3 regions of the Streptomyces sp. NPDC014733 genome follow, and region 1 is predicted to be linked to each of the others. Evidence: predicted binding sites of a transcription regulator. Region 1 holds the regulator's gene; each other region holds the start of a gene.
What was found. The regulator HrcA, encoded in region 1, represses chaperone genes, less so after heat shock. The targets are predictions, from matches to a motif close to TTNGCACTCNGNNNNNCNGAGTGCNAA.

Region 1 (7,139 bases):
CGAGGAACGCCTCACCGCCGCCGGTTTCCGCTGGTACGAGGTCTCCAACTGGGCCACCACCGACGCCGCCCGCTGCCGCCACAACGAGCTGTACTGGACCGGCGCCGACTGGTGGGGCGCGGGCCCCGGCGCCCACAGTCACGTCGGCGGCGTCCGCTGGTGGAACGTCAAGCACCCCGGCGCCTACGCCCAGGCCCTGACCGAGGGCCGCTCCCCGGGCGCCGGCCGCGAACTCCTCGCCGACGAGGACCGCCGCGTCGAACGCATCCTCCTGGAACTGCGCCTCGCCGACGGCTGCCCCCTGGACCTCCTCGCCCCCGCGGGCGCCCGCGCCGCCGCCCGCGCCCTCGCCGACGGCCTCCTGGAGCAGGCCCCGTACGCCGCGGGCCGCGCCGTACTGACACTCCGCGGACGCCTGCTGGCTGACGCGGTGGTGCGGGATCTGGTGGACTGATACCGAAAGGGTGAACCGATGCGGGCGCTCTGCGCCCCCGTCCCGCTCTCCCTACGCCGGCGGCAAAGACGCGGCGTGATGTGGAGGGCCACCGAGATGACCGCTGTGGCTGAACGACCGGTGACCGACGTGGCCGAGGTCTTCGCGAACCTGGAGGTTCCCGAAGGTTTCAAGGCGGAACTCCTGTGGGGGGACATTGTGATGATGGCCGGACCTGACTGGGTCCACAACGACATCGTCGAAGAGGTCCCGGAGCAGCGTCGACCGGGACTACGGCGACAAACGCGCGCTCCACGCGGCGGCCGGGGTCCCGTACTACTTGATCATCGATCCGATGGCGGCCCACTGCATGCTGCTGAGCAAGCCGGCGGGGAGCGGCCCGGACGCCGACTACGACGCCGAGGTGACCACGAAGTTCGGGCTGCCGGTGCCACTGGAGGCACTCGGCGTCGAGCTGGAAACCAAGGACTTCGGCACGCTCCCGCCGCTCAGGCGGCACCGCCGACCGTGACGAAGTCGATCAGCTCCTCCACCCGCCCCAGCAGCGCCGGTTCCACGTCCTTGTAGCTGCGCACGCCCGACAGGATCCGTTGCCAGGCGGCGCCGGTGTTCTCCGGCCAGCCCAGCGCCCGGCACACCCCCGTCTTCCAGTCCTGGCCGCGCGGTACGACCGGCCACGCCGCGATCCCCACCGACGCCGGCTTCACCGCCTCCCACACGTCGATGTACGGATGGCCCACCACGCACACATGCGGATCGGTCACCCCCGCCGCGATCCGGGACTCCTTCGAGCCGGGCACCAGATGGTCGACGAGGACGCCGAGGCGCGCGTCGGGCCCGGGGGCGAAGGCGCGGACGATCTCCGGCAGATCGTCGATGCCCTCCAGGTACTCCACGACCACGCCCTCGATGCGCAGGTCGTCGCCCCACACCCGCTCGACCAGTTCCGCGTCGTGCCGCCCCTCCACATAGATCCGCCCCGCCCGCGCGACCCGGGCCCGCGCGCCGGGCACCGCCAGCGAACCGGACGCCGTCCGCGCCGGACCGCCCGCCGCCCGCTCCCGGGGCCGTACGAGCGTGACGACCTCGCCCTCCAGCAGGAAGCCGCGCGGCTCCATCGGGAAGACGCGGTGTTTGCCGAACCGGTCCTCCAGGGTGACCGTCGGCCCCTGCGCCGACTTCTCGCAGCGGATCACCGCCCCGCAGAACCCGGTGGTGACCTCCTCGACCACCAGATCCGCTTCCGCCGCCACCTCCGGCGCGGGCCGCTGCTTCTTCCACGGCGGGGTGAGGTCGGGGCCGTAGTGCCTGCTCTGCATGGTCTCGGGTGCCTGTTCTGTGACGGGTCGGGGTGACGGGTGCCGGCGTGGTTCAGGCCGGCGGGGTGCCGAAGCGGGCGGCGAGCGCGGCGCGCTGGGCGCGGACGAAGGCGGCGTCCACCACGGCGCCGTGCCCGGGGACGTACCGCGCGCCCTCGCCGCCCAGCGCCAGCAGCCGGTCCAGGGCGGCGGGCCACTGCCGGCCGAGGGCGTCGGGCCCGGCGGACGGTTCGCCGGACTCCTCGACGAGGTCGCCGCAGAAGACCACCTCGGGCTCCGTGCCCCGGCCCGGGACGAGGACCGCGAGGTCGTGCGCGGTGTGGCCGGGGCCGACGTTGGCGAGCAGCACCTGCCGGTCGCCGAGGTCCACGGTCAGCTCACCGTGCACACCGTGGTGCGGCAGCACCAGGATGTCGGTGGCGTCGGTGGCCCTGTCCGCGTCGACGCCGTGGCGTACCGCGTCCTCCCGCAGCGTCTCCCGCTCGCGGGCCATCAGCTCGGCGGCTCCGGTGGCGGCGAAAACCCGCACCCCGGCGAAGGCGGCGGTGCCCAGGACGTGGTCGAAGTGCGGATGGGTCAGCGCGATGTGCGTCACGTCGCGGCCCACCACCCGGCGGACGGCGAGCCGCAGTTCGGCGCCGTCGCGCAGGGTGGCGCCGGCGTCGACGAGCAGCACGCCGTCCGACCCCACGACGGCGCCCACCGTCTCGTCCCAGCCCGGCATCCGGCGGCGGGCGATGCCGTCGCCGAGCCGTTCCCATCCCGCCTCTTCCCACGTCGTGCGCATGCCGAGACGCTATCGGTAGCGCGGGGGCGTTGCCCGGTGGATCACGGGGCGTGGCCGGTGTCGCACGCGAGACCCTTGCCCCGCCGGTGTGACCCGGCCGTACACTGGACCGGTACTGGCACTCGGACCGGTGGAGTGCCAGGCGAGGAAGCCGCGGGGCGGCGGGACTGGAGGTGTGCGCGGTGCTCAGTGAACGCAGGCTGGAGGTGCTGCGTGCCATCGTCCAGGACTACGTGGGTACGGAGGAGCCGGTCGGCTCGAAGGCGCTGACCGAGCGCCATCAGCTCGGTGTCTCCCCGGCCACGGTCCGTAACGACATGGCGGTCCTGGAGGATGAGGGATTCATCGCCCAGCCGCACACCAGCGCGGGCCGGATCCCCACCGACAAGGGCTACCGCCTCTTCGTCGACAAGCTCGCCGGCGTCAAGCCGCTTTCCAGCCCCGAGCGCCGCGCGATCCAGAACTTCCTGGACGGCGCGGTCGATCTGGACGACGTCGTGGGCCGCACGGTCCGGCTGCTGGCGCAGCTGACCCGGCAGGTCGCGGTGGTGCAGTATCCGTCGCTGACGCGGTCCACCGTCCGCCACGTCGAGCTGCTGGCGCTGGCCCCGGCGCGGCTGATGCTCGTGCTGATCACCGACACCGGACGCGTCGAACAGCGGCTGATCGACTGTCAGGGGCCGTTCGGTGAGGCGTCGCTGGCGGATCTGCGGGCCCGGCTCAACAGCCGGGTCGTGGGGCGCCGGTTCGCGGATGTGCCGCAATTGGTGCAGGATCTTCCGGACTCCTTCGAGCAGGAGGACCGCGGCACGGTCTCGACGGTGCTGTCGGTGCTGCTGGAGACGTTGGTGGAGGAGACCGAGGAGCGGTTGGTGATCGGCGGTACCGCCAATCTCACCCGCTTCGGGCACGACTTCCCGCTGACGATCCGGCCGGTGCTGGAGGCTCTTGAGGAGCACGTGGTGCTGCTCAAACTGCTCGGGGAGGCCAAGGACTCGGGCATGACGGTACGTATCGGGCATGAGAATGCCCATGAAGGACTTGCGTCCACGTCGGTGGTTGCGGTCGGCTACGGTTCGGGCGACGAGGCAGTCGCCAAACTCGGCGTGGTCGGACCGACCCGCATGGACTACCCCGGAACGATGGGAGCGGTACGCGCAGTGGCACGTTACGTCGGACAGATCCTGGCGGAGTCGTAAGTGGCCACGGACTATTACACGGTCCTCGGTGTCGGCCGCGACGCCTCGCAGGACCAGATCAAGAAGGCTTTCCGGCGGCTGGCGCGTGAGCTGCACCCGGATGTGAACCCGGATCCGAAGACCCAGGAGCGGTTCAAGGAGATCAACGCCGCTTACGAGGTGCTGTCGGACCCGCAGAAGAAGCAGGTCTACGACCTCGGCGGCGACCCGCTCTCGCAGGCCGGCGGCGGCGGTGGCGGGGCCGGTGGCTTCGGTGCCGGCTTCGGCAACTTCTCCGACATCATGGACGCGTTCTTCGGCGCCTCCTCGCAGCGCGGTCCGCGCTCGCGGACGCGGCGCGGTCAGGACGCGATGATCCGTCTCGACGTCGAGCTGGACGAGGCGGCGTTCGGGACCACCAAGGAGATCCAGGTCGACACCGCCATCGTGTGCACCACGTGCACCGGTGAGGGCGCGGCCCCCGGCACCTCCGCGCAGACCTGTGACATGTGCCGCGGCCGCGGTGAGGTCTCGCAGGTCACGCGGTCCTTCCTCGGTCAGGTCATGACGTCGCGGCCGTGTCCGCAGTGTCAGGGCTTCGGTACGGTCGTGCCGACGCCGTGCCCGGAGTGCGCCGGTGACGGCCGCATCCGCTCGCGCCGCACGCTGACCGTCAAGATCCCGGCGGGCGTCGACAACGGCACCCGCATCCAGCTCGCGGGCGAGGGCGAGGTCGGCCCCGGTGGCGGTCCCGCCGGTGACCTCTACGTCGAGATCCACGAGCAGCCGCACCCCGTCTTCCAGAGGCGCGGCGACGACCTGCACTGCACGGTCACCATCCCGATGACGGCGGCGGCGCTGGGCACGAAGTGCCCGCTGGAGACGCTGGACGGCGTCGAGGAGATCGACGTCCGGCCCGGCACCCAGTCCGGCCAGTCGATCCCGCTGCACCAGCGCGGCGTGACCCATCTGCGGGGCAACGGCCGCGGCGACCTGATCGTCCACGTCGAGGTCCAGACCCCCTCCAAGCTCGACCCCGAGCAGGAAGAGCTGCTCCGGCGGCTGGCCAAGCTCCGTGGTGAAGAGCGCCCCACGGGCCAGTTTCAACCCGGACAGCAGGGGCTCTTCTCCCGGCTGAAGGATGCGTTCAACGGGCGGTAGGCGACCGTAGATCTACGCGGGTGGGCCCGGGGATTTTCCCCGGGCCCACCCGCGTTCTGCGGGCGTTGGCCGATCTTGTCCGTCCGTGGCGCCGGGTGGGTCTGCCCGTTTCGGTGCGGTGCGCGGGGCATGACACGATGTGGCCATGTCCACCGCGCTGACCGCTCTTTGCCGTCATCCGATCGTGCAGGCGCCGATGGCCGGCGGCGGTTCCGGTCCGGAGTTGGTCGCCGCCGTCGGTGAGGCCGGCGGATTCGGTTTCCTCGCCGCCGGGCTCAAGACCGCCGACGGCATGTACCAGGAGATCAAGCGGCTGCGCGGGCTCACCGGCCGCCCCTTCGGCGTCAATCTCTTCCTCCCGCAGCCCGAACTCGCCAACACCGCCGCCGTCGAGGTCTACCGCGATCAGCTCGCCGGTGAGGTCGCCTGGTACGGGACGGGGCTCGGCGAGGTCGATCCGTACGGCGGCTCGGACGACGGCTACGAGGCGAAGCTGGCAGTGCTGCGCGAGGACCCGGTGCCGGTGGTCTCCTTCCACTTCGGCTGTCCCTCGCCCGCGGTGCTCGCCTCGCTCGCCGCGGTCGGTACGTACACCGTCGTCACCGTCACCACGCCGGACGAGGCGCGGGCGGCTCAGGCGGCGGGCGCCGACGCGGTCTGTGCGCAGGGCGTCGAGGCGGGCGGCCATCAGGGCACCCACCGGGACGACCCGCACGCCGACGGCACCGGCGCCCCGCTCGGGCTGCTGACGCTGCTCACGCAGGTCCGCGAGGCGGTGCGGCTGCCGGTGATCGCCGCCGGAGGGCTGATGCGCGGTGCGCAGATCGCCGCGGTGATCGCCGCCGGCGCCGTGGCGGCGCAGCTGGGCACCGCCTTCCTCGCCACCCCCGAATCCGGCGCGCACCCGCTGCACAAGCGGGCGCTGACCGACCCGCTGTTCACCCGCACCGAGCTGACCCGCGCCTTCACCGGACGCCCGGCGCGGGGCCTGGCCAACCGCTTCCTGCGGGAGCACGGCCCGTACGCCCCGGCCGCCTATCCGGCGGTGCACCATCTGACCGCGGGGCTGCGGAAGGCGGCCGCGCGGGCGGGTGACACCCAGGGCATGGCACTGTGGGCCGGGCAGGGGCACCGGCTGGTGCGGGAGCTGCCCGCCGGTGAGCTGGTGGCACTGCTGGCGTCCGAACTGGACGCGGCACAGGGAGAGCTGAACGGTCGCGGGATGAGGGGCGAGTCATGACGGCGCCGGTTTTCGTGGTGGATTCGCTGGCGGGCGTACGGCCCGGCGGCACGCTGCTGCTGGACGGCCCCGAGGGCCGGCACGCGGTGTCGGTGCGGCGGCTGCGGGCCGGTGAGGACGTGGTGCTGACCGACGGCGCCGGGACCGGTGCGTACGGCACGGTCGCGGCGGCCGAGGGCAAGGACCGGCTGACCGTCGCGGTCGCCGAGGTGCGGACGGAGCCCGCGCCGCCGGTGCGGATCACCGTCGTCCAGGCGCTGCCCAAGGGCGACCGCGGCGAGCTGGCCGTGGAGACGATGACGGAGACCGGCGTCGACGCCGTCATCCCCTGGGCGGCGTCGCGCTGTGTCACGCAGTGGCGCGGTGAGCGGGCCGCGAAGTCGCTGGCGAAATGGCGGGCGACGGCCCGCGAGGCCGGGAAGCAGTCGCGGCGGCTGACCTTCCCCGAGGTGGCCGAGGCGCACACCACCAAGCAGGTGGCCGAGGTGCTGGCGGCGGCCGATTTCGCGGCCGTGCTGCACGAGGAGGGCGCCACCCCGCTGGCCACGGCGGAGCTGCCCGCGTCCGGTTCGGTGGTGCTGGTCGTCGGCCCCGAGGGCGGGGTCGCGCCGGACGAGCTGGCCGCGTTCGCGGCGGCGGGCGCCGCGCCGTACCGCCTGGGCCCGTCGGTGCTGCGCACCTCCACGGCGGGGACCGCCGCGACGGCGCTGCTGCTGGGGCGTACCGGTCGCTGGAGCTGACGGACGGACGGGCCGGGCGGCGCGGGCGGTGGTGCCGCGGGCCCGGCCGGTCCGCGCGGGTCAGAGCAGTTCGGCGGTGAGGGTGATGTTCTTGACGCCCGCCAGCGCCTGACTGACCGGGCAGTTGGCCTTGGCGTTCTGCGCCGCCGCCTGGAAGTCGCCCTCCGACAGACCGGGTACGCGCGCCTTGACGCTCAGCGCGATGGCGGTGATGCCCTCGCCCGGCTGGAGGGTCACATCGGCCTCGGTGTCGATGTGCT
Region 2 (7,139 bases), on a different contig from region 1:
ACGTCCCTACGTCCTCACTCCCTCGGTACGACGGCCGGAGCACCGCGTACGGCGGACGCGGCGCCAGCTGTGGTCGGCGGCGCGCGGTGCCGTCGGGGCGGACCTGCTCAGCGGCATGGCGGTGACGGCACGATGAACGCCATGGATCACGCGCGGCTGCTGCCATGGGCCAGCCCCGACGGGAAGCCGTGTTACCTGATCGGCGGCACCGGGACTGGGTACGTCTCGCGGCTCGCCGACCGGATGGAGGCGGAGCAGATGGAGTCGGCGGCCGTTCTCATCGGGGAGGCTCGCCGCGTCCTGGCCTCCTGTGCGTGGACGCCCGGTGAGATCCACCTGCTGGCCTACGACCTGAACGTTGCCTTGGCCGAAGTGCACCGGGTGCCGGAGAGCCGGGGCGCCCGTTTGCAGCAGAGAGTGGACGACCTCGACGCGGAGGACGACGAGGACACGGAGGGCGAGGGCGGCGACGGGGACGGCGCTCCGTCCGCCGCCTGACACCAGACATCGCCCAGGCAGGCCCCCGCACACGCCACGAGGCCCGGCCCCCATCGGGGACCGGGCCTCGTACAGCGCGCTACCGGCGCGGCCTGTTCAGGGCCGGGTCAGTGGGCGTGGCCGTGGCCGTGGCCGGCCTCGGCGGGCTCCTCCTCGGCGGGCTTCTCGACGACCAGGGTCTCGGTCGTGAGGAGCAGCGAGGCGATGGAGGCGGCGTTCTCCAGGGCGGAGCGGGTGACCTTCACCGGGTCGATGACGCCGGCCTTGACCAGGTCGCCGTACTCGCCGGTGGCGGCGTTGAAGCCCTGGCCCTTGTCCTGCTCGGCGACCTTCGAGGTGATGACGTAGCCCTCGAGGCCGGCGTTCTCGGCGATCCAGCGCAGCGGCTCGACGGCGGCGCGGCGGACGACGGCGACACCGGTGGCCTCGTCGCCCTCCTTGCCCAGGCCGCCCTCCAGCACCTTGGCGGCGTGGACGAGCGCGGAACCGCCACCGGAGACGATGCCCTCCTCGACCGCGGCGCGGGTCGCGGAGATGGCGTCCTCCAGACGGTGCTTCTTCTCCTTCAGCTCGACCTCGGTGGCCGCACCCACGCGGATGACGCAGACGCCACCGGCGAGCTTGGCGAGGCGCTCCTGGAGCTTCTCGCGGTCCCAGTCCGAGTCGGTGGTCTCGATCTCGGCCTTGATCTGGTTGACGCGGCCCGCGACGTCCTCGGAGTTGCCGCCACCGTCGACGATGGTGGTGTCGTCCTTGGTGACGGTCACACGGCGGGCGGTGCCCAGCACGTCCAGACCGGCCTGGTCGAGCTTGAGGCCGACCTCCTCGGCGATGACGGTGGCACCGGTGAGGGTGGCCATGTCGCCGAGCATCGCCTTGCGGCGGTCACCGAAGCCGGGCGCCTTGACGGCGACGGCGTTGAAGGTGCCGCGGATCTTGTTGACGACCAAGGTCGACAGGGCTTCGCCCTCGACGTCCTCGGCGATGATCAGCAGCGGCTTGGAGCCACCCGCCTGGATGACCTTCTCCAGCAGCGGGAGCAGGTCCTGGATCGAGGCGATCTTGCCCTGGTGGATGAGGATGTAGGGGTCCTCCAGGACCGCTTCCATCCGCTCCTGGTCGGTGACCATGTAGGGCGAGAGGTAGCCCTTGTCGAAGGCCATGCCCTCGGTGAAGTCCAGCTCCAGGCCGAAGGTGTTGGACTCCTCGACGGTGATGACACCGTCCTTGCCGACCTTGTCCATCGCCTCGGCGATCAGCTCGCCGACCTGCTTGTCCTGGGCGGACAGGGCCGCGACGGCGGCGATGTCGGTCTTGTCCTCGATGGGACGCGCGGTCGCGAGCAGGTCGTCGGAGACGGCCTTGACGGCGGCGTCGATGCCCTTCTTCAGGGCGGCGGGGGAGGCGCCGGCGGCGACGTTGCGCAGGCCCTCGCGGACCAGCGCCTGGGCCAGCACGGTGGCGGTGGTGGTGCCGTCACCCGCGATGTCGTTGGTCTTGGTCGCCACCTCCTTCACCAGCTGGGCGCCGAGGTTCTCGTAGGGGTCGTCGACCTCGACCTCACGCGCAATGGTGACACCGTCGTTGGTGATGGTCGGCGCGCCGAACTTCTTGTCGATGACGACGTTGCGGCCCTTGGGGCCGATCGTCACCTTCACCGTGTCGGCGAGCTTGTTGACGCCGCGCTCCAGGGCGCGACGGGCGTCCTCGTCGAACTTCAGGATCTTCGCCATGAGTTACGTGTCCTTAACGTCGTGCTCTCAACGAACTGCGCCCCTGCCCCGGTGCTTGGACGCGGGAACCAGGGGCGCAGATCACAGCAGAATGCTGGGTGACTTACTTCTCGACGATCGCGAGAACGTCGCGAGCCGAGAGGACGAGGTACTCCTCGCCGTTGTACTTCACCTCGGTGCCGCCGTACTTGCTGTAGAGCACGACGTCGCCGACGGAAACGTCGAGCGGAAGACGGTTGCCCTCCTCGAAGCGACCCGGACCGACGGCCAGGACGACGCCCTCCTGGGGCTTCTCCTTGGCAGTGTCCGGGATGACCAGGCCAGAGGCCGTGGTCTGCTCGGCGTCGAGCGGCTGGACCACGATGCGGTCCTCAAGCGGCTTGATGGCAACCTTGGTGCTGGCGGTCGTCACGATCCGACCTCCCCCTTCGGAGATCTCACGGGGTTAACTGTCTGAGGTGGCGAGCAGTTGGATCCGTCGTCGCGGGTGCCGGACCAGCCCATCGCCGTGCTTAGCACTCCCCTGCGGAGAGTGCCAACGCCGACACTATGACGCGGTTAGCACTCGGTCAAGTGGAGTGCCAGTCGAGCCGTGAACGGGTCGCCCGCGCCGCGGGCCGTCCGCGGGGGGAGACTCCGGCGGAGCCGTGCCCTGCACCGTCCCGGCCGGATACCGTGCCGAATCGGACACATCAGGGGCCGTCGTCGCAACCCGGCGCCCCGGGCCTCGGTCTTCCCTCAAGGTTGCCGGGCCGGCCACCGGGGCGGGCAGCTTCGCGGATGACGGAGGAGACAGGTGCGAGGAGCGAGGAGTGCGGCACGCGCCGCGCGGGAGGAGAGCGACGTCGAGCGCACGATGACGTTCGCCGCGCTCGCCCAGGCACCGGACCGCCGCCGGACCGAGGCCCGGATGCTCGCCTTCGCCGTCGCGATCACCGTCGGCGGGTACGCCTACACCGGCCTGTCGATGGAGGGGCGGCTGCCCGACGGGATGCCGTGGTTCACCGCCGCGATGGTGCTGATCGCGCTGGTGCCGCATCTGGTCGTCCGGCGCGTCGCCGAGCGCGCCGACCCGCTGATCCTGCCGCTGGCCACGCTGCTCACCGGCATCGGCCTCGTCCTGCTGAACCGTCTCGACATCACCTACGAACGGCTGCCACGGCTGCAGACCGCGCAGGCGGCCACCGGGCAGCTGGTGTGGACGTGCCTGGGGGTTGCGGTCTGCGTGGCGATCCTGCTGCTCCTCCGCGACCACCGGGTGCTGCAGCGCTACGTGTATCTGACGATGGCGGTCGGGCTGGTGCTGCTGATGGCGCCGGCGTTCTTCGGCGCGGACCAGTTCGGCGCCAAGCGGTGGATCCTGCTCGGGCCGCTGTCGTTGCAGCCCGGCGAGTTCGTGAAGCTGATGATCGTGGTGTTCTTCGCCGGGTATCTGACGGTGAACCGCAACGCGCTGGCGCTGACCGGGCGGCGGGTGATGGGCGTGCAGCTGCCGCCCGGACGCCAGCTCGGGCCGATCTTCACGATCTGGATCATCAGCCTGCTGGTGCTGGTCTTCGAGCGCGACCTGGGCACGTCGCTGATCTTCTTCGGCGTCTTCGTGATCATGCTGTACATGGCCACCGAGCGGACCGGCTGGGTGGTCTGCGGCCTGCTGATGGCGGCGGTCGGGGCGGCGGTCGTGGGGTCGGCGGAGCCGCACGTCAAGGGCCGGGTGATGGCCTGGCTGCACCCGATGGACATCTTCCTGCCGCCGGAGAAGCGGCCGCCGGGGCTGATCTCGGCGCAGTCGGCGGAGTCGCTGTTCAGCTTCGGCAGCGGCGGCGTCGGCGGTACCGGGCTCGGCCAGGGCCACCCCGAACTGGTCGGGTTCGCGGGCAACAGCGACTTCATCCTCACCACCGTCGGCGAGGAGCTGGGGATGGCCGGGGTGATGGCCGTCCTGCTGCTCTACACCCTGCTCGCCCAGCGCGGGTTCCGGGTCGGGGTGAGCGCCCGCGACCCGTTCGGCAAGCTGCTCGCGGTGGGACTGTCGGGCGCGCTGGTGCTCCAGGTCTTCGTGGTCGCCGGCGGGGTGACGGGGCTGATCCCGCTGACCGGCAAGGCGCTGCCGTTCCTCGCCAAGGGCGGATCGTCGCTGGTGGCGAACTGGATGATGGTCGCCGTGCTGCTCCGGATCAGCGATGCGGCGCAGCGCCGCCGGGAGCCGGTGGGCGCCTTCGCGCGGCGCGGCCGGCGGCGCGCGGGACGGCGTGCGCTGCCCGGCCCGCGCGCCGGTGGACCGGGGAGCTGACGGCCGGAACCGCCGCGCCCCGGCCGGCCCTGCCGTCCGTGGACGCCCGTACGTGCCGGGCGGGCGCCGGCTCAGACGTAGTCCTCCAGACGTGCGACGGCGAAGCCCTGCTCGGTGGCGGTGCGCAGGACGTTGCGGAGCAGGTCGGGCATGGTCGCCTGCCAGTCCTCGCGGCCCCGGAAGTGGCTGAGGATGATGTCGCCGGGGTGCAGCTTCCCGTCGCCGCGGCTGTAGTCGATGTGGTCGGGGAAGAACTCCTCGGCCCACAGCGGGACGACGGAGATGCCGCAGGACGCGGCGATCTTCAGGGTCTCGTGGGTGTAGTCCCCGTAGGGCGGCCGGAAGAGCCGCGGGGTGCGGCCCATCTCGCGGGTGAGGTTCTCCTGCTGCCCGCAGATCTCCTTGCGCTGCCCGGCGTCGCTCAGCCCGGGCAGGTAGGGGTGGTGCAGCGTGTGGTTGTGCACGCCGTTGCCCTGCTGCTGGACGGTGCGGAAGAAGCCGTAGCCCTTGCCCGCCTTGGCGAGGTAGTCGCTGAGGAAGGCGCTGTAGGGGACGTGCAGCTCCTTCGCCATCCGGAGGAACTCGGGGTCCTTGTCGTAGCCGTCGTCCAGCGTCAGGAAGACGATCTTCCGGTCGGTGGGGACGCGGGAGATGGCGACGGGGAGGTCCGGGCCGTCGCCGCGGGCGAAGACCGGCTCGGTGGTGATGCGGGGTTTGGCGGCGGGCGGCTCGGGCGGCTCCAGCGGCGCCTCGTCGAGGCCCCAGCGGGCGGCCACGGCGTCGCGGCGGGCCTGGGCCTTTTCGATCAGCTTGGCCTGGGTGAGCAGGGCGCGGGCGGCGGGGGCCACGGCGGGGCGGCCGTGGGCGGGGGCGTTGTCCTGGGGGGAGGGCGTCGCGGCGGCGGAGCAGCCGACGGCGAGCAGGCCCAGGGCCCCGAAGGCGGCCAGGGTGCGCGTCCGGCGCGCCGTCGGGCGGCCCGGTCCGGGACACCCGGAATGCGAGAAAAGTCTGATTAGCTGCATAACGCCGGATAGTGGCAGCGGCCTCCGCCGTGCCGTCGCCCGCCACGCGGCAGGGTCAGGCGACCGGCCCACGCCACCCCGCGCGCCGTCCGTCCGACGGCCCCCTCCGCCCTACGCCGAGCGGGTCACGGCAGGTCAGGGGCGTACCACCGGCCCCTTACGGGAGGTGGAGACGGCCCGTGCGGGAGGGCGGGCGGCTGCTCGGGGCCGGGCGTCCCCACGGCCCGAGGGCGCGCCGCGGGCCCTGACCGGCTCCCCGTAAGGGCCCGTCCGCCGTCACCCGGTGGCGGCGAGGAATGATGGGACGGTGACCGATCCCGACTCCTTCGCGGCGCTGCTCACCCCTGAGGGGCAGGCGCTGCTGGACGCCCTGCACGACTACGACCCGGCCGATGAACTGGCCACCGCGACCCGGCTGCGCCGCGACCACCCTGCCGCGCTGGTCTCCGCCGCGCTGGGCCAGGCTCGGCTGCGCCAGCGCGCCGCGGCCAAGTTCGGGGCGGACGCCCGGCGGATGTACTTCACGCCCAACGGCGTCGAGCAGTCCACCCGTACCGCCGTCGCCGGACACCGCGCCGCCCGCCTCGCCGCGCTCGGCGTCCGGTCCGTCGCCGATCTGTGCGCGGGTATCGGCGGGGACGCGCTGGCGCTGGCCCGCGCCGGGATCCGGGTGCTCGCCGTCGACCGGGATCCGCTGGCCTGCGCCGCGGCCCGTGCCAACGCCGAGGCGCTCGGGCTCGCCGAGCTGATCGAGGTGCGCTGCGCCGATGTCACCGGGACCGACACCGCCGGTTACGACGCGGTCTTCGTCGACCCGGCCCGGCGCACCAAGGCGCGCGGCGGCCGGATCTTCGACCCCGAGGCGTACTCGCCGCCGCTGTCCTGGGCGATCGGCGCGGCCCGCACCGCCCCGTACGCGGCGCTGAAGATCGCACCGGGCGTCCCGCACGAGGCGCTGCCCGCGGACGCCGAGACCGAGTGGATCTCCGACGGCGGCGACGTGAAGGAGGCGGTGCTGTGGTTCGGGCCCGGGGGCGTCCGGCCGGGCGGCCGCCGGGCGACGCTGCTGCCCGCCGGGGACTCGCTGCTCGGCGCGGACCTGCCCGACCCGGAGCCGGGCCCGGTCGGCGACTGGCTCTACGAACCGGACGGCGCGGTGATCCGCGCCCACCTCGTCGCGGACGTCGCCCGGCAGGTCGGCGGGCGGCTCATCGACCCGACGATCGCCTACGTCACCGCGGACGCGCTGACCCCGACGCCGTACGCCACCGCCTACGCGATCACCGACGTGCTGCCGTTCCACGTCAAGAAGTTGCGGGCGCTGCTGCGGGAGCGGGAGGTGGGCGTCGCCGTGATCAAGAAGCGCGGGTCGGCGGTGGAGCCCGAGGAGCTGCGCAGGAAGCTGAAGCTCAGCGGGCGGAACACCTGCACGGTCTTCCTCACCCGGGTCGCCGGAGCGCCCGCGATGCTGCTCGGGCACCCGGCGCACGCGCAGGTCACGCCTGGTCGGTGAGGTCCTCGGCGTAGATCTGGGCGAGCGGCTGCGGGCCGACGTACTGCTGGCAGGCGCAGGGGCCGGCCTCGTAGCGCACC
Region 3 (7,139 bases), on a different contig from region 1:
TGCGGTAGATCGCCGCGGCCATCCGGCCCAGCGCCTGACCGTCCTGGTGGCGGTGCTTGCGGACCCCTACGTCCACCTGGGCGAGCGCGTCCAGACCGACCGTGTGCAACGCGTCGACCAGCAGCCCCAGCTCCACGCCGTAGCCGACCGGGAACGGCAGCCGCTCCAGCAGCGAACGGCGCGCCGCGTACTCCCCGCCCAGCGGCTGCACGAACCCGGCCAGCTGCGGCCAGTGGAGGTTGAGCAGCGGACGGGCGACCAGTTCGGTGACCCGGCCGCCCTGGCCCGGACCGCCCCCGGGCGCGCCGCCGGTCTCCAGCGGCCGGTCGTACATCGCCTTGACGAACTGCACGTCCGGGTCGGTCAGCAGCGGCCCGACGATCCCGGAGACGAACGCCGGCGAGAACTCCCGCAGGTCCGCGTCGACGAAGCAGACGATGTCGCCGCGGGTGACCAGCAGCGACCGCCACAGCACCTCGCCCTTGCCGGGCACCGCCGGCAGCCGCGGCAGGACGCTGTCGCGCGCCACCACGCGCGCCCCCGCCGCCGCCGCGACCTCGGCCGTCCGGTCCGTGGACCCGGAATCGAGCACCACCAGTTCATCGACGAGCGGCACCTCCTCGGTCATCAGGGCGGCGCGGATGGCCGCGACGATCGTGCCGACCGTGGCCTCCTCGTCGAGCGCGGGCAGTACGACGCTGACCGTGCGCCCGCTGAGCCGCTTGGCCTCCAGCAGCTCCGGCAGCGGTCGGTCGGCCGCGGACCAGGAGCGACGTCCCAGCCAGCGCTCCACCTCTTCCAGCACGTCTACGACTCCTCGGTGTGCGCCGTCTCGGCGGCGCATGTGATCCATCTCGCGGTTCGGACGGCTATCTCTCCTGTCAGTGCCGTCGGTTACAGTCTTGAACAACGCGGATGACCGTCGCATGTCGGGGTCACCGCACCACAAACGCCTGGGTTTTCCCAGCGCCATACCGCTCATCCAGAGGGGCAGAGGGACACGGCCCGTTGAAGCCCCGGCAACCCTCCAGCCGGTCTCGACCGCATCTCGCGGCGCGAGGCTCCCGGCTAGGGAAGGTGCCAAATCCGTCTCGTGGCGAAACGCGCCGCGAGGAAGATGAGGAGAAAGGGCCTCGCCTCCATGGCTGCGCAAACTGTTGAAGTCACCGAAAACGCTCCCTCCGTCACTCTCGGTGCCGCCGTCGGTCTCTCCTGTCGCGAATGCGGCGAGCGCTTCCCGCTCGGCCCGATCTTCGCCTGCGCGACCTGCTTCGGTCCGCTGGAGGTGGCCTACGACCTGCCGAGCGGTGACCCGGAGGCGTTGAGGAAGCAGATCGAGGCCGGTCCCCACAACATCTGGCGGTACGCACCGCTGCTGCCCGTCCCCGCGGACGTGGCCGAGAAGCCGAACCTCAACCCCGGCTTCACCAAGCTCGTCAAGGCCGACAACCTCGCCCGTGAGCTGGGCGTCACCGGCGGCCTCTACGTCAAGGACGACTCCGGCAACCCGACGCACTCCTTCAAGGACCGGGTCGTCGCCATCGCGGTCGAGGCGGCGCGCGCCTTCGGTTTCACCACCCTCTCCTGCTCCTCGACCGGCAACCTCGCCGGTGCCGTCGGCGCCGCCGCCCGCCGCGCCGGCTTCCGCTCCTGCGTCTTCATCCCGCACGACCTGGAGGCGGGCAAGGTCGTCATGGCCGCGGTCTACGGCGGCGACCTCGTCGGCATCGAGGGCAACTACGACGACGTCAACCGCTTCTGCTCCGAGCTGATCGGCGACCCGCTCGGCGAGGGCTGGGGCTTCGTCAACGTCAACCTCCGCCCCTATTACGGCGAGGGCTCCAAGACGCTGGCGTACGAGATCTGCGAACAGCTCGGCTGGCGGCTGCCGGACCAGATCGTCATCCCGGTGGCCTCCGGCTCCCAGCTCACCAAGATCGACAAGGGGCTGAAGGAGCTGATCGCCCTCGGCCTCGTCGAGGACCGGCCCTACAAGATCTACGGCGCCCAGGCCGAGGGCTGCTCCCCGGTCTCGACCGCGTTCAAGGCCGGCCACGACGTGGTCCGCCCGCAGAAGCCGGACACCATCGCCAAGTCCCTGGCGATCGGCAACCCGGCCGACGGGCCGTACGTCCTCGACATCGCACGCCGTACGGGCGGCGCGGTGGAGGATGTCGACGACGAGCAGGTCGTGGACGCGATCAAGCTGCTGGCGCGGACGGAGGGGATCTTCGCGGAGACCGCGGGCGGGGTGACCGTCGGCGTCACCAAGAAGCTCCTCGAAGCGGGCCTGCTCGACCCGGCCCTGTCCACCGTCATCCTCAACACCGGCGACGGCCTCAAGACGCTTGACGCCGTCGCTCCGACCTCAGGCCCCACGGCCACCATCCGCCCGAGCCTGGACGCGTTCCGCTCGGCCGGTCTGGCCGGCTGAACCCCGGTCGCTCCCCCGGCCGGAAGCCGGCCGATCCGGTCCGCCCGCCGCCGTCCCGCCCGGGGCGCGGCGGCCGGTTCCGCAGACGTATCCGCAGTCGTTTGGAAGGCAGAACCCATGAGCGTCAAGGTCCGCATCCCCACCATCCTCCGTACGTACACCGGCGGCGCGTCCGAAGTCAGCGCCGAGGGCGCGACGCTGTCCGAGGTCATCACCGACCTGGAGAAGAACCACCAGGGCATCGCCGCCCGGGTGCTGGACGACGCGGGCAAGCTGCGGCGCTTCGTGAACGTCTACGTCAACGACGACGACGTCCGCTTCGAGCAGGGCCTGGAGACGCCGACGCCGGAGGGCGCGGGCGTCTCGATCATCCCCGCGGTGGCCGGCGGCTGCTGACGCCCGCACCGGAGCGGGGAGCCGCCCGCCCGAGTGGCGAATGGTTCTCGCCATTCCTTTCCTCTACTGACCGATAATCGCCCCGTCCGGATATCCGGACGGGGCGATTCCGCGTTGTGAAAGGGTCCTGCAAAACGCGATACCATTTCGTCGATCCCCTTCTTCTGCTCGTCGAGCGCGGTGTGGCGGCCTTCTGAACGCCCCGGGATCGCGATGAGTTGTGTGCAAAGTGTGTGCGGAGTTTGCGTCCTAAGTTCCTTATGCCCGGCCCGAGTTGCCCGGGAATAAGGCCAGTTCTGCGCATATCGCTACTTCTCACGCCGTCAGAATTCTCGTCCGATTGACCTGTTGCGCTGGGCGCCGGTGCGGATACATTCGGCGGCGGTCGACGCGTTCCGGCGCACACCCCACGGGCCATTCGCGGGGTGAGGTCTGACCCGGGTCCGCGGAGTGCGGTCCTGCGAAGGGCCAGTAATAGGGGAGTTAGGCATGGCTCAGGGCACCGTCAAGTGGTTCAACGCGGAGAAGGGGTACGGCTTCATCGCGGTCGACGGTGGTGCGGATGTTTTCGTCCACTACAGCGCGATCCAGATGGACGGCTACCGCACCCTCGAGGAGGGCCAGCGGGTCGATTTCGAGATCTCGCAGGGCCAGAAGGGGCCGCAGGCCGACATGGTCAAGTTGGCGGCCGGCTGAGCGCCGACCGACTGCGCGTCAAGGAGGCCCGCACCCCGCAGGGGGGTGCGGGCCTCCTGCTGTGCCCGGGGCGTCGCCCGACCACCGCCCCTCAACGAGCCCACCTTCGGAGGGCGCTTGCGCCCACCCGTCGCCCGACCACCGCCCCTCAACGAGCCCACCTTCGGAGGGCGCTTGCGCCCACCCGTCGCCCGACCACCGCCCCTCAATGAGCCCACCTTCGGAGGGCGCTTGCACTCGAGGGGGTCGAGTGCTAATCATTGCGTTAGCACTCTCCGAGTGAGAGTGACAGTTTTGGACCGTCGGTGAGGTCCGCAGGCGGGGCGGGAAGGAACCGCTCCAACGGTGGGCCGTCCGTCGCGGGCGCCAGCGCGGTCCGGAGGAAAGAGCCTCCACGCCCCAAAGGCGCGGGAGGTGCCCCCTTCGTCCTGGGAGGACCACTTCACATGGCCAAGATCATCGCGTTCGACGAGGAGGCGCGGCGCGGCCTTGAGCGCGGTATGAACCAGCTCGCCGACGCCGTCAAGGTGACCCTCGGCCCCAAGGGTCGCAACGTCGTCCTGGAGAAGAAGTGGGGCGCCCCCACGATCACCAACGATGGTGTGTCCATCGCCAAGGAGATCGAGCTGGAGGACCCGTACGAGAAGATCGGCGCCGAGCTGGTCAAGGAGGTCGCGAAGAAGACGGACGACGTCGCCGGTGACGGCACGACGACCGCGACCGTCCTGGCCCAGGCGCTGGTCCGTGAGGGTCTGCGCAACGTCGCCGCCGGCGCCAACCCGATGGCCCTCAAGCGCGGCATCGAGACCGCCGTCGAGGCCGTCTCCGCCGCCCTGCTGGAGCAGGCCAAGGACGTGGAGACCAAGGAGCAGATCGCTTCGACCGCCTCCATCTCCGCCGCTGACACCCAGATCGGCGAGCTGATCGCCGAGGCCATGGACAAGGTCGGCAAGGAAGGCGTCATCACCGTCGAGGAGTCCCAGACCTTCGGTCTGGAGCTGGAGCTCACCGAGGGTATGCGCTTCGACAAGGGCTACATCTCGGCGTACTTCGCCACCGACATGGAGCGTATGGAGGCGTCGCTCGACGACCCGTACATCCTGATCGTCAACTCCAAGATCGGCAACGTGAAGGACCTGCTGCCGCTCCTGGAGAAGGTCATGCAGTCCGGCAAGCCGCTGCTGATCATCGCCGAGGACGTCGAGGGCGAGGCCCTGTCGACCCTGGTCGTCAACAAGATCCGTGGCACCTTCAAGTCCGTCGCCGTCAAGGCCCCGGGCTTCGGTGACCGCCGCAAGGCCATGCTCGGCGACATCGCCATCCTCACCGGTGGCACCGTCATCTCCGAGGAGGTCGGCCTCAAGCTGGAGAACGCCGGTCTCGACCTGCTGGGCCGCGCCCGCAAGGTCGTCATCACCAAGGACGAGACCACCATCGTCGACGGTGCCGGCGACAGCGACCAGGTCCAGGGCCGCGTCAACCAGATCCGCGCCGAGATCGAGAACTCGGACAGCGACTACGACCGCGAGAAGCTGCAGGAGCGCCTGGCGAAGCTCGCCGGCGGTGTTGCGGTCATCAAGGCCGGTGCCGCGACCGAGGTCGAGCTGAAGGAGCGCAAGCACCGCATCGAGGACGCCGTTCGCAACGCGAAGGCGGCCGTCGAGGAGGGCATCGTCGCCGGCGGTGGCGTCGCCCTGCTGCAGGCTTCCAGCGTCTTCGAGAAGCTGGAGCTGGAGGGCGACGAGGCCACCGGTGCCGCCGCTGTGAAGCTGGCCCTGGAGGCCCCGCTGAAGCAGATCTCCGTCAACGGCGGCCTCGAGGGCGGCGTTGTGGTGGAGAAGGTGCGCAACCTGGCCGTCGGCCACGGTCTGAACGCCGCCACCGGCGAGTACGTCGACATGATCGCCGAGGGCATCATCGACCCGGCGAAGGTGACCCGTTCCGCGCTGCAGAACGCCGCCTCCATCGCCGCGCTGTTCCTCACCACCGAGGCCGTCATCGCCGACAAGCCGGAGAAGGCCGCCGCGGCGGGCGCTCCGGGCGGCATGCCCGGCGGTGACATGGACTTCTGATCCCTGCCCCGTCCTGTCGCACGCGGCGGGACGGGCGGATCACCGTCCGCTGGTCCGCAGGGGCGGCACCCTTCTTCGGAGGGGTGCCGCCCCTGCGGCGTGTCCGGGGCCGGACGAATGGATCGGAACCGCCCCACCGGCCTGCCCGCCCTTGAGAGGGTGTGCTCATGTCACCAGCAGAGCCGACCACACGCGCGGCGTCGTCCCTCGACGACGCCGCGCCCGCAGGGCCGATCACCTACGCCCGGATCGCCGAGGTGCTCACCGCGCTCGGCCTGATCACGGCGGAGAAGGGCCGCGAGGCCGTCGAGTCCTTCGGGGACGTCGCGTACGAGGAGATCACCCCGCTCCACCATGTCGCCTACGCGCTGGAGGACTTCGGCGCGGCCGTCAGCATCCACGCCGAGGACGTCGACTTCGCCGATGTCGCGTACGGCGAGCTGCTGGAGGAGGCGGCGGCGCTCACCGGCGGCGCGGTCGAGGTGACGGACTACCGCTTCGAGAGGGACGACGAGGACGATCCCGAGTCCGGCGAGGGCGTCCTGTACTTCACGGCCCAGGGGAAGCGGCACTTCTTCGGTGTGGAGCAGGAGTCCAACGACTACTTCGACATCGGCGCGGCGCAGGCGGCCATCGAGGCGCTGAGCCCGGTGGACGATCCGCGCGACTTCCGCTGCGTCGACTACGGTCCCGAGGGCCCGTACCAGGGATGGGATGCGATCATGGTCCTCGCCACGGCCGACCAGCGCGCGGCCCTCGGCCGCCACCTCGGGCTGACCTTCGAGGAGCCCGTGGGGGAGCAGTAGGACCGCGCGCCCGCGGGTGCGGCCTACCGTTCCGTCAGATGGCCCAGGACGGCGCCGAGCGCCGCGCGGACGGCGGTGCGGAGCGCTTCGAGGTCGGTGTCGGAGTGGGGATCCGCGGTCTCGAAGCCGTGGTGGCCGTCGGGTACGTCGATCACCTCCAGCGCGGCGCCGTGCGCCTCGGCCGCGGTCAGGAACTCTGTGACCGTGGCGGCGATCTCGGGTAGTTCGCGGCCGGCCCGGACCACGACGAGCGGCAGGTCGCCCGCGCCGCGGACCGCCGCCGCCGGGCGGAACCGGTCGCCGTCCAGCCCCCAGTTGGGCATCGGCGCGAGGACCGCGTAGCTCGCGGCGATGCAGCGCAGCCACGGCGGCGGGGCGCTCAGCCAGTCGGCGGCGAGCAGCCCGCCGCCGGAGAAGAACCACAGCGCGATCCGGTCGCCGTCCACCCGCGGGTCGGCGCGGACCCGCGCCACGGCCGCCGCGACGTCCTCCGCGGCGTGCGGGTAGCGGTCGATGTCGTACAGCCTGTGGTCGAAGGTGACGCCGATCGCGCCGTGGGCCGCGGCGAGGCGGGCGTAGCCGGTGAGTGTCGGCCACTCGCGGGGCGTCGGCCGGATGCCTTCGGGGATCGGCCCGCCGTGGACGACGATCACCGCCGGATGCGGCCCGTCGCCCCCGGGGAGGTACAGATCGAGGGTCTCGTTCCGCTCGTGCGGCACCTCGGGTACGTCGAGG

Region 2: groES (co-chaperone GroES) is a predicted target of HrcA. The motif match lies at 2,790-2,816, and genes of this name have one in related genera.
Region 3: groL (chaperonin GroEL) is a predicted target of HrcA. The motif match lies at 3,757-3,783, and genes of this name have one in related genera.

The regions. Positions count from the first base shown of each region.
Region 1 covers NZ_JBIBYO010000008.1:6,421-13,559, reverse strand. The annotation lists gene hemW (radical SAM family heme chaperone HemW) at 1-454, shown strand, start outside; partial or broken gene ACF1BH_RS19400 (hypothetical protein) at 669-788, shown strand; gene ACF1BH_RS19395 (hypothetical protein) at 789-965, shown strand; gene ACF1BH_RS19390 (DUF3097 domain-containing protein) at 943-1,773, opposite strand; gene ACF1BH_RS19385 (MBL fold metallo-hydrolase) at 1,826-2,560, opposite strand; gene hrcA (heat-inducible transcriptional repressor HrcA) at 2,743-3,759, shown strand; gene dnaJ (molecular chaperone DnaJ) at 3,760-4,899, shown strand; gene ACF1BH_RS19370 (nitronate monooxygenase) at 5,045-6,139, shown strand; gene ACF1BH_RS19365 (16S rRNA (uracil(1498)-N(3))-methyltransferase) at 6,136-6,879, shown strand; gene ACF1BH_RS19360 (OsmC family peroxiredoxin) at 6,940-7,139, opposite strand, start outside.
Region 2 covers NZ_JBIBYO010000007.1:147,777-154,915, forward strand. The annotation lists gene ACF1BH_RS18240 (hypothetical protein) at 142-498, shown strand; gene groL (chaperonin GroEL) at 606-2,231, opposite strand; gene groES (co-chaperone GroES) at 2,335-2,643, opposite strand; gene ACF1BH_RS18255 (FtsW/RodA/SpoVE family cell cycle protein) at 3,088-4,524, shown strand; gene ACF1BH_RS18260 (polysaccharide deacetylase family protein) at 4,596-5,546, opposite strand; gene ACF1BH_RS18265 (methyltransferase domain-containing protein) at 5,854-7,059, shown strand; gene ACF1BH_RS18270 (hypothetical protein) at 7,043-7,139, opposite strand, start outside.
Region 3 covers NZ_JBIBYO010000001.1:881,143-888,281, reverse strand. The annotation lists gene ACF1BH_RS03915 (glucosyl-3-phosphoglycerate synthase) at 1-805, opposite strand, end outside; SAM riboswitch class I at 976-1,124, shown strand; gene thrC (threonine synthase) at 1,142-2,434, shown strand; gene ACF1BH_RS03905 (MoaD/ThiS family protein) at 2,552-2,830, shown strand; gene ACF1BH_RS03900 (cold-shock protein) at 3,320-3,526, shown strand; gene groL (chaperonin GroEL) at 3,973-5,598, shown strand; gene ACF1BH_RS03890 (hypothetical protein) at 5,766-6,404, shown strand; gene ACF1BH_RS03885 (alpha/beta fold hydrolase) at 6,428-7,139, opposite strand, start outside.